Regions from separate parts of the Chryseobacterium sp. MYb328 genome, predicted to be linked through region 2. Evidence: riboswitches for the same ligand, from Rfam matches in the RefSeq annotation. Region 2 holds a riboswitch; each other region holds the start of a gene.
What was found. Region 2 has a riboswitch for cobalamin ahead of WH267_RS13300 (T9SS type A sorting domain-containing protein). Riboswitches for the same ligand answer to the same signal wherever they lie in the genome.

Region 1 (4,254 bases), on a different contig from region 2:
TAAAAAAGGAAAATCAATATCATCAGGCATCAGAAGTTCCCATTTAAGTTTATTTCCATCTCCATCTTTTCTTTTAGCCTTATGAAACCTGAACCCTGTATTTTCACTTTCGAAAAACTGTTTCTCTGAATTCAGGTTTTCCAATGCAGACTCCAGAGACCATTCACACCAGCCTTCCTCTATATCTTCCCATTGCCTCATCCGTTCTAAAACCGATTGATACCCAAAGACCTTCATCATCCATTTTATATAAACAGGAAGCCCGGAATTATGGTAAATTTCGATAAAAATGCCTTTCTCAAACCATATCAAAGCATTATAAGCCTTATCAGGGTATGCTCCATATTCAACAATAAAGCCTGCATCCTGTAGCTTTTTTACCGCAATATGTAAATCCTGCACCCGATACAATACATGACTTAGTTGTATATTATTCTTCATTTCTATTATTTTTTATTTGATCTTAATAGATAAAATCAAGCTTACTATTAAGAATCATTCTAAATAATTATTTATCTTTGTGCAAAACTAAGATGAAAATTGGGGCACACAGGTACGCAAAAGGGAGTAAAAAGTCCGCAAAAAGGAGAATTCTAATCATAATAAAATAATAATGGCATTACGGGTCTACGATGATAAAATTGGAGGAACATTGGTGGAAAGAAAATATCCCAATGCCTATTACCAGAACGATGGCGAAATCAGAGAGTGTATTACCCATCTGAAACCTCCTTATGGAAATGGTTTTTATCATGAGATCTGTTTTGAGAATGTTCACATTGGCTTCGGGAATGTTTCACTTGAAAATAAAGTATTACTGTACTTTGAGGCCGATTTCGAAAGTGTTGAAATGCATTTTTCATTAAAAGGAAAAAGCGCTGCTCTTTCAGAGAATTTCAACAATAAAGTTTGTTTTGAAAGTTATCAGCATAATATAATTTATGCCCATCAGATGAGTGGCCAGATGGAATTCGACGGTCATGAAATGCAGATCCTGGAAGTTAATTTAGCCCCGGATTTTTTTAAGAAATTCCTTCCTGAAGACTCTGAACTATTCAATACATTCAGAAATGCTATTGAGAAACAGCATTCATGTCTTATCAATCCGGACCATTGCCGGATCAGCCTGGAAATGTACCAGGTTCTGAACGACATCATTCACTGCGACAGAAAAGGTATTTTTAAAAGAATCTACCTTGAAGCCAAGGTGGCTGAACTTCTTCTTTTACAACTGGAACAGCTTTTTAATACTACTTCTTCCACCTCATCACTTCTTAAAAAAGATGAAGATAAAATTTATGCAGTGAGAGATTTTATCGTCAATAACCTTAATGAAAACTGTTCATTAATAGACCTTGCCCATCAGGTAGGAACCAATGAATTTACTTTAAAAAAGGGATTTAAAGAGCTTTTCGGAACTACCGTATTCGGCTTCTGGAATGATATAAAGATGGAACATGCAAAAAAAATGCTTATAGAAGGAGATCTAAGTATTAATGAAATTTCTGAGGTGATTGGATATAAAAATTCCAGACATTTTTCAGCAGCATTTAAGAGAAAATATAACATCATTCCAAGCCAGTTTAAATACGGAAACGGAATCAGCCGCTAAATTTTTTCTTATATTTTAAATGCAGTATTTTAGAAATTAACTCCAATTTTGAAGCTTTGAACTTATTCAGTATTTTCCTTCTGTTTTTAAATATGAAAAGTTACTACAAAAACACACCTTTTATTTAAATCAATTTAAAATTCTATCTTATTTGTTAACAATTTGGTAATTAAAAACCCGGGCAAATTCCAGATATTATTTTAAAAACATCAAAAGATACATTTCGTAATCAAAACGTTATCAACAAATTACATTCAATTAATTATTGTTCGCATAAAATATTTTGTCGTTTTCATAAAATGTCTATATTTACCACCAAGGAGTTCTTAACACCTTCTTTATCAACCGAAATTGGTAACACTTAGCTGTGTATTAAAAGGGAATCGTGTGCAAATCACGAACTGTCGCGCAACTGTAAGTAACAACAAAAAGGTTTTTATCAAATTCATATCCACTGTATGCTCCGGTATATGGGAAGGATGATAAAAACCGTTACAAGTCAGGAGACCTGCCTATTTCGAATTGACGATGCTTTCGCGGTTTGAAGCTTATAGTCAGGTATGATACGGTATGGATAATGATATGATAAAATAGTTTATCAACTCGTATTATTTTTTGAGATAGATAATAGCAGAACAACAGGTTCTTCTATGAATCTACCGCTCATCCGTGTCACCTTTCCGTAATTTTTCTTTCTCACAAAGCATTGTGAAGTCTGCAGGAACTTTTTATAGCGTTTAATGCATGTAAAAAGTAAAAAATGTACCTAACCCATTTCGATAATTCCTACACACCCAACAGATCTGTCAAGATCCTGAAATGCTGTTTCCTAAAAAACACACAGATTTTCTGTCTGTTGGCAGCAAATCGAAGCGATACTCATTATTCTCTTTTTACTTCCCTGCAATTAAATCATGATCGCTATTCTTCTCTATCTGTAAACAAATTTCACCTAAACCATAAATATTACAATGACTAAAAATGAAAACTGGAAGTCTCCCGGTACTCAATTCCGGAAGGCTATGCAAAAAGAAAGTCCTCTTCAGATTGTCGGGGCCATCAATGCCAACCATGCATTATTGGCCAAACAAGCCGGCTTCAATGCCATTTATCTTTCAGGCGGCGGCGTTGCTGCCGGATCTTTAGGAATTCCTGATTTGGGAATTACCACGCTGGAAGATGTATTAATTGATATTCAAAGAATTACCAATGTCTGTGATTTACCTTTACTGGTAGATGTGGATACAGGATTTGGCCCATCAGCATTCAACGTCGCCAGAACTGTAAAATCATTGATTAAAGCAGGTGCAGCAGCTTTACATATCGAAGATCAGGTGGGAGCAAAACGTTGTGGACATCGTCCAGGAAAAGAACTCGTAACCAAAGAAGAGATGTCAGACAGGCTGAAGGCTGCTGCAGATGCCCGTACAGATGAAAGTTTTGTAATCGGAGCCAGAACGGATGCTTTTGCCAATGAAGGGCTGGAAAAAACTCTTGAAAGAGCCATTGCCTATAAGGAAGCCGGTGCTGATTTTATTTTTGCCGAAGCAGTTCCTGATCTAAGTTTTTATCAAAAATTCGTTGATGCAGCGGGAATCCCTGTATTGGCCAACATCACAGAGTTTGGAATGATTGATATGTATACGGTTGATGAATTAAAAGATGCAGGCGTAGGATTGATCCTTTACCCTCTTTCAGCTTTCCGTGCAGCCAATAAAGCGGCCCTGAATGTCTATGAACACATCCGCAAAGACGGAACCCAGGCCCATGTATTAGACACTATGCAGACCAGAGAAGAACTCTATCAAAGCATTGGATACCATGATTATGAACAAAAATTAGATAACCTTTTTAAACAAAATAGTAATGTCAACGAATAGCGAACCAACATTCAAGCCTAAGAAAAGCGTTGCCCTTTCTGGAGTAGCAGCAGGCAATACAGCGCTTTGCAGCGTAGGAAAAAGTGGAAATGATCTCCACTACAGAGGATATGACATCCTGGATCTGGCTGAAAAAGCGGAGTTTGAAGAAGTAGCTTACCTTTTGATCTATGGTCAGCTGCCTACCGGAGCTCAATTGAAAAATTACAAAGCTAAATTAAAGTCTTTAAGAGGGTTACCCCATTCTGTAAGAAATATTTTAAAGAGTATTCCGGCAGCGGCACATCCGATGGATGTAATGAGATCCATGGTATCCGCTATTGGCAGTATTCAACCGGAAAAAGACGATCATAATATTGCCGGAGCGAGGGATATTGCAGATAAATTACTGGCATCATTCAGTTCGGGTTTATTATACTGGTATCACTATACCCATAATGGAAAAGAGATTGATGTAGAAACAGATGACGATACGATTGGAGGGCATTTTCTTCATTTATTACATGGAAAAAAACCTTCTGATTCATGGGTAAGAGCCATGCAGATCTCGTTAAATCTTTACGCCGAACATGAATTTAACGCTTCTACATTCACTAGCCGTGTGATCGCAGGAACAGGTTCAGATATTTATTCAGCTATTACAGGAGCCATTGGTGCTTTAAGAGGTCCTAAACATGGTGGTGCCAATGAAGTGGCATTTGAAATCCAAAGCCGATACAATTCGCCAGATGAAGCGGAAGCAGATATCCGTCAGCGCATTGT
Region 2 (4,254 bases):
TATAAAATTTTAGGAATAAATATTGTAATTTAAACTTCGGAAATATTTTAAAATAATACATAATATCAATATGGACATTAAAAAGGAATTCAGAGATTTCTCTGTAAAACATTTAGGAAACAACGGTCTGGCTACCGATCAGTATATGGGAATGTATGGCCCAACGAATTTAACTCCGTACATCATGGAAGAAAGAAGATTAAACGTTGCTCAGATGGACGTTTTTTCCCGTCTGATGATGGATAGAATTATCTTCCTGGGAACTGGAATTGACGATCAGGTAGCGAATATCGTTACTGCTCAGCTTTTATTCCTGGAAAGTGCAGATCCGTCTAAAGATATTCAGATCTATATCAATTCTCCTGGTGGAAGTGTATATGCCGGTTTAGGTATTTATGACACCATGCAGATCATTAAGCCGGATGTAGCGACAATCTGTACAGGAATGGCTGCTTCTATGGGAGCCGTATTATTGGTTGCAGGAGAAAAAGGAAAGCGTTCTGCGCTTAAACATTCAAGAGTAATGATTCACCAGCCTTCAGGAGGTGCTCAGGGAGTAGCTTCCGATATGGAGATCAACTTAAGAGAGATGTTGAAATTGAAGCAGGAGCTTTATGACATTATTGCTCATCATTCAGGACAGACTTACGAGTGGGTAGAGAAATCTTCCGACAGAGATTACTGGATGACTTCCGAAGAAGCTAAAAGCTACGGTATGGTAGATGAGGTTCTTCAAAGATCTACAGAGAAAAAATAATTGATTGTATAATCATAATGAAAAACGCATCCAACTTGGATGCGTTTTTTTGTTTGCGGCGAATACACGAATTTTTATTGTACGTTTCATAGCGGATTGCTATAACGAAGAAATATCAAAATTGAAGACGTGATATTCTCCTCCGATGGAGGGGTGTCGAAAATTCAAAGAATTTTTGACGGGGTGGTTTACCATCTCCCTCTTTACTTCTTCACAATCTTATGTACAGTAGAACCACTCTTAGTTTTAACCTCAACCCAGTATACACCGGTATTTAAAGATGTAACATTAATCTTAGATGTCTGAGTAGTCATCACTTTCTGTCCTAAAGAAGAATAAATATTGACTTCTTTGATATTTTCAGGAGTTTCAATCTGAATAAAATCACTTGTTGGATTTGGATAAATATTGAATAATGCTTTCTTGTTTGCTGAAGCCACCGATAATGTAGCGTTATGTGCCTCAGTTGGTGTGAAAGGTCTTCTTTGTCCGAAACTTAATCCTAACCATATATTGTTACTCAATTGTATCTGGCTGAGATCAGTTTTTTTCTGCCAGCTAGAAAGGTCTTCTCCGGTGTATAATTTCCAGTTTTCTGTTCCGGAGTTATTTCCTGTGAAGGTATTGAGTGATAGATTGGAAATTTGGTTATTGCTGGAAGTGAAATTGAAATAGGAAGCTTGTGACTGGATAAGCTGCAGAGCCTGTTCCGCTGTTATACTGCCATTATACTGAATTCCAAAAACAAATGAATTGGCTTGATCATTAGAATTATTAGTTCCAAAATCTACCACTACAAGACTTTTATTGGTTCCTGTTCCAATCCAATGGGTAATTTGTGATGAAGTATACCATTGGGAACTGTAAGCGGGTACTGGAGTTGATGGTGGGGTATCAATTTCATCCATTCCATAGGTTATTCCAAACCATAGTCCGTCTGTTAAAGCAGTATAGCCTACACCATTATTTTGATTGGACATATTCCCTGCATTAGGTCCCGACCAGGTAATCCAGTAGTCATCTGTACTTGGAGTATGATGATTGTATGTGAAGCTGTACAGGAACCCTGAAGGAATGTCAGCCTCTATTTTAGGCTCTGCTTCTACAATAGCATTAACCATATCTTCCGCCATTAAATTATCATCATCAAAACGATAGCCCCAAACATAAGAATTAGGCGTGTTGTTGTCATTAAAATCAGCAATGAAATAGGCCTTTTTAGAACCGGTTCCCACCCAAAACTTAATGTCATTTTCTGTGAATTGAGCGAAGAAAAACTGCGTACAAAGCAGTAAGAAAAAAAAATAGATTTTTCTCATAATATAATTAAATTAAAGTTTTATTCCCGAAACTTATTAATAGGAAGAGACTGGTATAGTCTGATTCTAAAATTAAAAGTTTATTCAAGGCAGGTCTCCTGGCTCGCATCCTATAGCTAACCTTCCCGGATTTTGGTCCAGTGGTATCATACAGCTACAGGTAAACAGCTTACAGTTGCGGGTACAGCTCAAGATTTGAATAATATTCTCACTTAATTCCCTATTATGAACAGTGTTCAACCTTAAAGACCGCAAATATATCATATAAATTTTTGATGCCTATTTTGTGAATTACATACCTGTTTTAACCTTTTATTAAAGGTTAATTGTATTTTCTGAATTTGAATTTATTGATTGGTAATGGATTGGGTTTATGTGTTCGGATTTTTAAGTTAAATCTGAATTTTTGTTGTTTATACTGAATTCATCTTTAGGTTCTATTGTTAAAATACAATTATCATTGCATTCAAGATCAGTTTATAATCAAGTTATACTTTCGCGCCATAAAAGTTAATATGAAAAAATTACTATTATCTGCTTTGATGATGACTGTATTATGGTCATGTAAAGATGATGAAAATAATGTAAATAACCAGGATGTTAATTATTCTAAACTTCCGCAGGAATTTCCATTTTCTACTTTGGCAACAATAAACGGAGTAGCTGTGATTAATGGTGGATTTGGCTCAGGAGCTGCTGCTCACCCTACAAGAAAAGGGGAGTTTTATGTGATTACAGACCGTGGTCCGAATACAGATTATCAGAATGGTAAAAAATTTTTAACTCCCAATTTTACTCCAACCATTATGCATTTTAAAATTAATGCTGAAGGGAATGTAGAAGTAATCAAATATATTAAACTTAAAAATCCATCCGGACAGCCTATTACAGGACTTCCAAACCCAGTAGGAATGGGAAGTACAGGTGAAGTAGCTTATGATGCATCAGGAAATGTTCTGGGAACGGATAAATATGGCTTAGACAGTGAAAGTATTGTAGCTGCATCAGATGGTACATTCTGGGTTTCTGATGAATACGGACCGCACATTGTTCATTATAGTGCTGATGGAGTAGAGCTGGAAAGAATAAGCCCGATTGGGGTAAATACAGGAAGTAGAAAATTACCTGCCGTTTTAGCTAAAAGAAGAGCCAACAGAGGAATGGAAGGTCTTTGTATAACTCCGGACGGGAAAACATTGGTGGGGACAATACAGTCCATGATGTTGGTGCCTTCAAAAGCTTTGGCAACGAACACAACCTTAACGAGAATCGTAACTTTCGATATCAGTACTGGAAAAACGAAACAATATCTGTATAAGCAGGATGGTGGAGCTTCGGATTCTGTTTGTGACATTACGGCATTAGGGAATAATGAATTCCTAGTGATTGAAAGAGATGGTAATTTCGGGACACAGGGCGGAATTAAAAAGGTATACAGAATCAACTTAAGTGATGCAACGGATGTTACCGGAACTGACCTTGCAGCTGTAGACGGAATGAAAGTAAACGGAAAAGCGTTGGAACAGTGTACCTGGGATGAACTTGCCAACGCAGGAATTAAACCTGTTTCTAAAAAACTAGCGGTAGACCTGGTTGCTAAACTAGGATATGAGCACGATAAATTTGAGGGAATTGTTTATTTAGGAAACAATAAACTGGCTGTTTTCAATGATGATGACTTTGGGGTAGTAGATGATGGAAACGGAAATCCTAAAGCAAAAATACTTCCTAAAACAGGGAAGGTAGACAAAGGAACTATGTATATAGTCGATATTCAATAATTAGATTTTTTTAACGGAAAGCGGCGGATTTATTCCGCCGCTTTTTATTATTATTGACCTTGATAATTAGTTTAGAAAATAAAAGATATTTGGAAGAAAGGTGGTGTTTGTTCAGCCTATTCAATCCAAACTCTGTTATTTTTAAAATCAATTGTAAAAATATAGCTGCACATGGCCTCAAAATTGAGCACGCCATCATAAATAATATCTCTTGTAAATGACTTTGAGGTAAATGATTTTTTTCCAATAATAAATGGAGTCTCAGAATTCATTTGATCCTTGTCTTTTGATAGTTTCCAAGTTGCAGCAGTTTCTGTAGATAAAAGTAAAGGCCCGCTGTTTCCGGAATCAAGAAGAAACCAGTATGACTGATTGGCTTTTGGAATATTTAAAAAAA
Region 3 (4,254 bases), on a different contig from region 2:
TGCTGAGATTTTAAACGCTTCTACAGCCCATTTAAGGTAATCTTGCCAATCCGTTTTTCTCAATGGAAGTCCTTCACGGATAGCCGGTTCATCAATCTGAATAATCCTGATTCCTGCTTTTTCCAGATCCTGAACTTCATCACGGATCGCCAGAGCAATCTGTTTACAGGTTTCGGAACGGGGCTGGTCGTCACGTACAAATGACCATTGTAAGATGGTTACAGGTCCTGTAAGCATTCCTTTTACCCATTGATTGGTTTGAGATTGCGCATATTGAGACCAATACACCGTCATAGGTTCAGGCCTTGAGACATCTCCAAAAATGATTGGTGGCTTTACAGAACGGCTTCCATAGCTCTGTACCCAACCGTTTTTAGTAAAAGTAAATCCCTGTAATTGCTCTCCGAAATATTCCACCATATCATTACGCTCATACTCACCATGAACAAGAACATCAATTCCGATGCTTTCCTGCCAACGAATCGTTTTTTGGGTTTCCTCTTTTAATAAAGTATCATATTGCTCGGCAGTCAGTTCTCCCTTTTTGAATTTTGCTCTCCAGCTTCTTACTTCAGCAGTCTGTGGAAATGACCCGATGGTTGTCGTAGGAAATAAAGGAAGCTGTAATGCCTTTTGTTGAGTCTCTTTACGGACACTGAATGAATTTTTCCTTTGCGAATCTGCCTCTGTAATAGAATATGCTCTTAGTTTTACATTTTCATTATGAATCAGTAAAGATGTTTTTCTGTCTGAAGCGGCTTTTTTATTGTTTTCAAAATCCAGAAGAATATTATGATCAGAAGTTTCCGAAGCCAGCTCTTTAAGGATTACCACTTCTTTTACTTTTTGTTTGGCAAAAGCCAGCCAGTTTTTGATTTCAGATTGAAGACCGGTTTCAAAATCTAAATCACATGGTGAATGCAGCAGAGAGCATGAAGGAGCGATGAAAACTCTTTCAGATCCTAATTTTTCAACTGCTTTTTTGATGATAGATAAAGATTTTTCATAATCATTTTTCCAGATGTTTCTGCCATCTACCACTCCAAGAGATAAGCTTAGGCTTTCTGGAATAGAATCAAGTGCATCTTCAAGCTGCTCAGGGTTTCTTATCAGATCAATATGCAGTACATTCACAGGAAGTGAGGCTGCAAGAGACAGGTTGTTCTTTAATCCTTCGAAATATGTCGTTACAATGAATGTAAGTTTTGGAAACTGTCTTCTAAGCTCAGTATATACAAAAGTATAGGCTTCTTTTGCCTTTTCAGTAAGGTCTAAGGCTAAGAAAGGTTCATCAAACTGAATCCATTCAGCACCCTGGCTTTGTAACTTTGATAAGATATCAATATAAACTGGAAGAAGATTATGGGCAAGATCCAGCTTATCAAATCCTTCTTCTTTTTCCTTTCCTAAAAGTAAATAAGAAACCAAACCGATAATTACAGGTTTTGCATTGATCCCTGCCTGTTTTGCTCCGGCAAATTCATTAAAAATCTTATCTGAGGTAAGTTTAAACTGCTGATTTTTATAAAATTCAGGGACTATATAATGATAATTGGTATCAAACCACTTCGTCATTTCCATCGCAGTGATATCCAATCCGTCTTTCTGATATCCTCTTGCCATGGCAAAGTAAAGATCCAGTTCCGAATTGTTCTTTTTAAGAGCTACCTCATGATAACGTGTTGGGATAGCTCCTACCACAAGGCTCATGTCCAGCACCTGGTCGTAGTAGGAAAAATCATTGCAGGGAATAAGATCGATTCCTGCTTCTTTCTGAAGGTTCCAGTTCTGGCTGCAGATAGATCTTCCTACGGTAAGAAGTTCTTCCAAAACGATTTTACCTGACCAATACTGTTCGCAGGCTTTTTTTAGTTCTCTTTTGCTACCAATACGCGGATAGCCCAGAATGTGTGTTTGCATTTTTACAAATTTTAAATTAAACTTATTTTAAATGCTCTTTGAATGCTTCGGAATGCTGTTCGGGATAGAAATTTTTGAGATCAGGTGATATAAGCAGTTGGTACAGTTTCACCCGGAGATAAAACGTACTGCAATAGATCATCTGTATGACTCAAAAGCTTCAGACCGCGAAAGCATTGTCAATTCAGTAAAGGCAGGTCTCCTGACTTGTAACAGTTTCTGTCATCCTTCCCGCTTTTGGCAGTGGATATCTAAGGACAGAAACCTTTGATGTGTTACTTACAGTTGCGCGACAGCTCGTGATTCTCACACGATTCCCTATTAATCTACCTTAAGTAAAACCTTTCCTGTTTGATGAAGATTGTAAAGAACGATCTTTTACCAATAGTATGTCTGATAAAAGATTTTAATTTTGTGTAAAATTACTAAAACAGAATATATTAGCAATTAAACAGGGTTTATTTGGTTAATATAGCTTTTAAATTGTATTTTTAAAGAATATAATTCTGTATATTTGGGTGATTTTAAAATATAAAAGAATAATATTCTGTGGAACAACTTGATGATAAGGACATAAAACTGCTGAAACTGCTTCAGAACAATGCAAAATTGACCGTTAAAGAACTTGCTAAGGAAATTAATCTGTCACCTTCTCCTGTTTTTGAGAGGGTAAAAAGACTGGAACAGGAAGGCTTTGTAAAAAGATATGCAGCAATTCTGGATGCAGAAAAGCTTAACCGTGGATTTACGGTATTCTGCCAGATTAAATTGAAAATTCATGACCGCTCTGTGGGCTATGATTTTGTAAAAGAAATCCTGGAAATTGAAGAAGTGGCAGAATGTTACAATATTTCCGGAGATTTTGATTTCCTGTTGAAAGTTCAGGTTCGCGATATGAAACATTATCAGGATTTTGTATTTAATAAGCTGGGTTCTGTAGACTCTATAGGAAGTACACACAGTACCTTTGTAATGTCTGAAGTAAAAAATAATCAGGGCTTGACTTTATAAAATGACTGTTTTATTTACCTAAAACTTAACAGGCTTTAAAAACCTGTCAGGTGTAATATATTTAGTATCATATTCAGAATAAAAAAATAAAAAAGCCGCTCTAAGAATAGAGCGGCTATACTTTTTTAATTTTTAATGGAGTTGCTGATTAGCAAGTAGAACCACACTCTAATAATTTGATGTGGATTACACCATTAACTACACACTGTGTTTGGCATAAAGCGTTTCCTACAACAGTACCTACACCGCCGATAACTCCACCTACTGTAGAACCTACTCCGGTAACAACGCCACCTACGATAGTACCTACTCCTCCAAGAACGCCACCAACAACGCCTCCTAGACCTCCTAGTAAACCTCCGATTGGATCAAGTAATCCTTCTCCTGAAATTGATTTTAGTTCGTTTCTGTCTAGTTTTTTGAAATTTTTCATGATTAAAATTTTATATGATTAATACATCACAAATATATGATAATTAATAATAAACTCATATTATTTTGAATAAAATAATTAAACAATTTTATTATTTAATATTTCGTTAATATAAATGAATAACATTGTGTATATCATTTTTGTTTGTATCTGATTGATTCACTAAATTTTAAAAAACATATTTCAAATTTTAAATGTTGGAGTTAATATTTTCAATGTAAATTAACTTTTTAATGGTTAATATTTAATGTTTGTTAAAATGAGGTTTTAAAGGTAAAAACTGAGGCTGCAACTGTAAAAAACAGGTGCTTTATTAGCTGATTTTTCTTGCTTTAGTTAAGAAGTGATAAAATTCTCTAAATTTTATGGTAAATGCTGTTCTGATTATTGACCACAGGGCGTAAAATTTGTATTTTTGTGGACATACTTCTATCAATGTCAATTTTTTCAAATAATATACGCTCTTTGAGAGCCAAGAGAAAACTTTCTCAGCAAAACGTAGCTGATGACCTTACGATCTCCCGGGTGAGATATTCTAAATACGAAAACGGAATTTCAGAACCTCCAATGGAGCTTCTTATTAAGATAGCCAAATATTTTCATGTCAGTATAGATCTGTTGCTGTCCGTAGACCTTCAGAAATATTCAACGGAAGATATGCTGAAGCTTCCGGATAACAGAATTGTTCTTCCTGTAGCTGTGGATGATCTTGGAAATGATACCATAGAAATCATTCCTCAGAAAGCTTCTATGGGATATCTGGAGGGATATAGTGATGTGGGATATATTGAAAGTCTTCAGCGCATTGCCCTTCCCTTTTTAAATAATGGAAAATACAGAGCATTTCCAGCAGATGGAGATTCTATGCCTCCATTCAGAAGTGGTTCATA
Region 4 (4,254 bases), on a different contig from region 2:
TGATATCCTACTGTTGCTGTACGTTGAATAGTCAGCGATACCGTATCTATTTCTGCTACTTTTCCTTTGGGAGCTAACGGATTAATATCCACAGGTCCTGCATAACTGCTGGCATACGCTTTTCCATCTTTAAAGGTCATGTATCTGCAATTCTGTAGATAAATAGACTTGATATGTTTGGCGGTTTTAGCATCCAGCACTTCGATGGTATTGGAAACATTGACTACAATGTAAAGCTTACTGCCATAGATTTTAATATCATTTCCTACATCACCCAGTTCTTTTAAAACATTTGGATTGGTCTCGGAATAGATATTTCTGAAATATGTCCCTTTCGTGTAATCAAAAAAATCAAGGGTGCATTTATTGCTTCCCATATTTCCTTCATTCAGTACATAGAATCCTTTTATTCCTGTATTCTCTACAGGATTAAGTCCTTCCACTACTTCCATGGGAATAATGACATCATCGGTACGACAGGAGACAAGCGCAATTAATGTCAAAAACAGAAAACAAATATTTAACTTTTTCATAAATTAAAGTTTAAAGTGAGCCTGAAGTTTCTTCCCGGCATAGGATAATTGAGTACCACATCATAGTACTGGTTAAAAACATTATTCATTTCCAGATTGATTTTAAAAGGATGTCCAGCCAGGCTCAGTTTTCTCTGAATAGAAAGATCGTGGGTATACCAGGGCTGAATAAAATTATACTGAATATTATCCAGCTGCCCGTCATATCTTTTCCCTACATAAATTGTACTGTAGTTGAAGCTCCAGTCTTTATAATCAGCCATTAAGGTAAAGGATCCGCTATGCCATGGCGTATAAGGAATTTGTTCTCCATAATAGGTTTCTTTCTCTCCGCCATTGTTTGTTTTGTCCTGAGCTCTCTGATAGGTATACGATAATAATGGTTTAATTTTCACATTCCCTAACATCATTTCAGCCTGTACGTTTACATCTACTCCAATGATTTCAACCTTCCCAAGGTTCACCATCATCCAACGAAACATATTAGTGGTTGGCACTGCTACAATTTTATCTTTTACTTTGTTATAATAGCCATCTACTTTTACATAAAGACCTTTAAATAGGGAATGATCATACCTTTTCTGATAGGTAAATCCTACGTCATACTGATGGGTAAACTCAGGTTGCAGATAGGTATTTCCAACACTCGTATAATACAGGTCATTAAAGGTTGGCAATCTGAAGATATTTTTATAGAAAGCTCTGAGGGTAAGCTCTGGCATTGCTTCCGGCTGATAACTCATAAAGAAAGCAGGTGTCCATTCTCTCCTGTCATCAGGGCGCTTATTCATTTTTACTTCCTCAAAAGTAAATGTTCCTAAAAGACTTCCTAAAAACTTAAACCTGTTCCACTGGTAGGTAGAAGCTAAAGCAACAAGTGTAGTATAGCGGGTAGGATATGAAAATTTATACAAATTAGCATCCATATTATTATACTGAAAATCTCCATTCAGACTGACATCCCAATTAGGAGTGATAGAGTATACATTGGAAGAGGAAAGATAAACCTCCCGTTGAATATAAGTATTGATGGCGGGCATCGCAGACTGAGACAATACCGTATCGTTAAAATAAGTGTAATCGTAAGCAAACTTTGCCTTCAGCTGAGTTTCAAGCTTAGGAAACAGCTTTTTCCTGAAATTGGCCTGAACAAAATAATTTTCATCAAGCATTCTTGCTCCTCTTGCCTTAAAACGGTTCTTCACAATAGGTGCCGGAATACCACGGTTTGAAATATAACCATACCCTCGTATATTCCAGCTTCCGTTATTTAAAGTTCCATTAAGAGCAGCTTCAAAGCGTTTTGCTTTAATGTCGGAGTCATATCTTTTGGAAATAGTATCAGAAGCAGTAGCCCCATTAGGATATTTCCTGCTATAGTGGAACTTATAAAGCCCATCACTTTGGAGAAATTCTGCACTGACGCTTGCTGAAATTCTTTTTGAAATCTTTTGCTCTAAGCGAAAAGAAGGATTAAATAAATCAATAGAAGCACTTTTTGCTCTGATCAGAAGATTGGTTTTCCTGTTTCCTGTGAATACCGGTGTTTTGGGTTGTAAATAAATAGATCCTGACGATCCGAAGTCTTTTGCCGGTTGAAAAATTTCACTTTTCTGACCATTGTACAACGAGATCTCTTCCAGATCATCCAGAGAATATCTTCCCAAATCGACCACTCCGTTCTGAGCATTCCCAAGCTGGATTCCATCATAGAAAACACCTACATTCTGGCTTCCCATACTTCGGATATTGACCGTCTTCAAACCACCCATTCCACCGTAATCTTTAATCTGAACTCCGGAGAAATACCTTAATGCATCCGCAACAGAATGACTATTAAGCCTTTCAAGCTCTTCACCCTGTAAGACCTGTGCAGGCAAGATTTCTTTAAAGTTTTTTTTGTAAATATTGACAGTCTTTATGACTTCTCCTTTGATACTGTCTTTTTTTCTGGTTTGAGAAAATAGAATTTGAGAGGTTAACACGAATACCGTGAAAACAATTGTATGGAATTGAAATGTAGTTAGTTTTGCTATCATTAGCTCATTCATGGATCATGATGACGCTAATGGATATAAGAAAAGCAACGACAAAGCACAGCTGTTACTGCACAGAATCATTGTTGTCCTAAGCTTTATTCCACGAAAGCGTCAAACGTTTATTATTTCTGGCAGGTCTTCTGACTTACTCCGTTTTTGAAATCCTTCCCATTCCTAAAAACAGTGGATCTATTCTTCAAAAACTTTGGTGCGGAGCTTACAGCAGCGGGTCTGTTCCAGATTTTCACCGGATTCCCTTTTAAGAGCTTATTATGGCTCACCAAATTCCGGCAAAGATATAAAATTCTCACCAGATACGATGGCATGCAGAATAAAATGATTATCAATTAGTAAACATGAAAAATCCCGCTAGATTGTAACGGGATTTAAGCAATCAATTTTTGTTGAGTTTTTCTGTTTTTACCCGTGATTATTTTTTTACAAATTCACGATCACTAAGCGTTTTCATAAACAGGATAAGATTTGTCTTTTCCTGCTCCGAGAGAGGAATTCTGTTTCCATTATTTTTAAAAACAGGATCAAGGTTATCTGCAGATAAAACACCTTTGTCAAAATAATCAAGGACTGCCCTTAATGTTGGGAACTGTCCATAACTTCCATAAGGTGCTGTATATTCTACATTTCTTAAAGAAGGAACCCGAAAACTCATATAATCTGCCGGAATACCCGTAACCCTTCCACGGCCGGCTTCATTGGTATCCGGATTTACAGGAAACCCAATATTCCTGAAACTCTGATCAGTAAACAACTCTGTATTATGACAACCCGCACATTTCTGTTGAAAAGTCTGATATCCCAAGGCTTCATTTTCTGTAAAACTTTCTCCTTCTTTCCGTTTTACCTTATCATACTTGCTATTGGCAGAAATCAGAGTGTACTCATACTGTGCAATACTCTTATAAATCCTTTCAGCAGTAATGGCTTCATCTCCAAATGCTTTTCTGAATAAATCTTTATACATCATATCATCCCTTATTTTCCCTATCACTTCCAGAATAGAAGACCCCATTTCTTCATGAGTAATAATAGGAACCAACGGCTGTTTTTCCAATTCAAGGATATTGCCATCCCAATTATAAAACTTCATAAAGAGCATATTCTGAATAGCGGGAACATTTCGCAACCCTACTCTATTCTGAATTCCTATTCCCTGTGCATTATGATCTGCAAAAGAATTTCCCTGAATATGACAGCTGGAACAGGAAATAGTATTATCTGCACTTAACCTTTTCTCATTAAATAATTTCTCCCCTAATTCTACTCCATATTTTGTAGGTTTATTAGAGTTCACCGAATTGTTTAGTTCCGGAAACCCAGACGGAATATTGAGCAAGACCTGTGGATTATCGTCAGAAATAGGTTCGTAACGATCATTATTACAAGATATTAACAGAATGAAAATGGCTAAAAAACTTAATCCTTTTTTCATTGCAGCAGAGAAGAGTCTAGTTTTCAACACCACTCACTGAAAACATTCCGGAAATATCACTTGAACCATTTCCACCAAGGTTATCAACAAATTTTACCATTTGGTTAGCAGTATGAATATTCGGAGTAGCATTACCATCTGATCCTGTTCCCGTAACCAATACAATCGTATTAATTTTCCCCGTTAACAGTTTATCAAAATCTGCTTTAATAATAATTTTAGGCGCTTTGTT

Region 1: linked by a shared signal. The riboswitch ahead of prpB (methylisocitrate lyase) and the one ahead of WH267_RS13300 (T9SS type A sorting domain-containing protein) in region 2 are both predicted to bind cobalamin.
Region 3: linked by a shared signal. The riboswitch ahead of metE (5-methyltetrahydropteroyltriglutamate--homocysteine S-methyltransferase) and the one ahead of WH267_RS13300 (T9SS type A sorting domain-containing protein) in region 2 are both predicted to bind cobalamin.
Region 4: linked by a shared signal. The riboswitch ahead of WH267_RS04745 (TonB-dependent receptor plug domain-containing protein) and the one ahead of WH267_RS13300 (T9SS type A sorting domain-containing protein) in region 2 are both predicted to bind cobalamin.

Annotation. Positions count from the first base shown of each region.
Region 1 covers NZ_JBBGZQ010000002.1:184,863-189,116, reverse strand. The annotation lists gene WH267_RS02855 (VOC family protein) at 1-441, opposite strand, end outside; gene WH267_RS02850 (helix-turn-helix transcriptional regulator) at 614-1,612, shown strand; cobalamin riboswitch at 1,948-2,142, shown strand; gene prpB (methylisocitrate lyase) at 2,584-3,492, shown strand; gene prpC (bifunctional 2-methylcitrate synthase/citrate synthase) at 3,479-4,254, shown strand, end outside.
Region 2 covers NZ_JBBGZQ010000012.1:65,597-69,850, reverse strand. The annotation lists gene clpP (ATP-dependent Clp endopeptidase proteolytic subunit ClpP) at 71-757, shown strand; gene WH267_RS13300 (T9SS type A sorting domain-containing protein) at 961-2,076, opposite strand; cobalamin riboswitch at 2,148-2,336, opposite strand; gene WH267_RS13295 (esterase-like activity of phytase family protein) at 2,592-3,857, shown strand; gene WH267_RS13290 (aspartyl protease family protein) at 3,974-4,254, opposite strand, start outside.
Region 3 covers NZ_JBBGZQ010000041.1:11,150-15,403, reverse strand. The annotation lists gene metE (5-methyltetrahydropteroyltriglutamate--homocysteine S-methyltransferase) at 1-1,920, opposite strand, end outside; cobalamin riboswitch at 2,096-2,281, opposite strand; gene WH267_RS24505 (Lrp/AsnC family transcriptional regulator) at 2,470-2,931, shown strand; gene WH267_RS24500 (bacteriocin-like protein) at 3,080-3,364, opposite strand; gene WH267_RS24495 (XRE family transcriptional regulator) at 3,800-4,254, shown strand, end outside.
Region 4 covers NZ_JBBGZQ010000003.1:157,024-161,277, forward strand. The annotation lists gene WH267_RS04740 (YncE family protein) at 1-533, opposite strand, end outside; gene WH267_RS04745 (TonB-dependent receptor plug domain-containing protein) at 530-2,572, opposite strand; cobalamin riboswitch at 2,686-2,872, opposite strand; gene WH267_RS04750 (cytochrome-c peroxidase) at 3,003-4,022, opposite strand; gene WH267_RS04755 (MbnP family protein) at 4,039-4,254, opposite strand, start outside.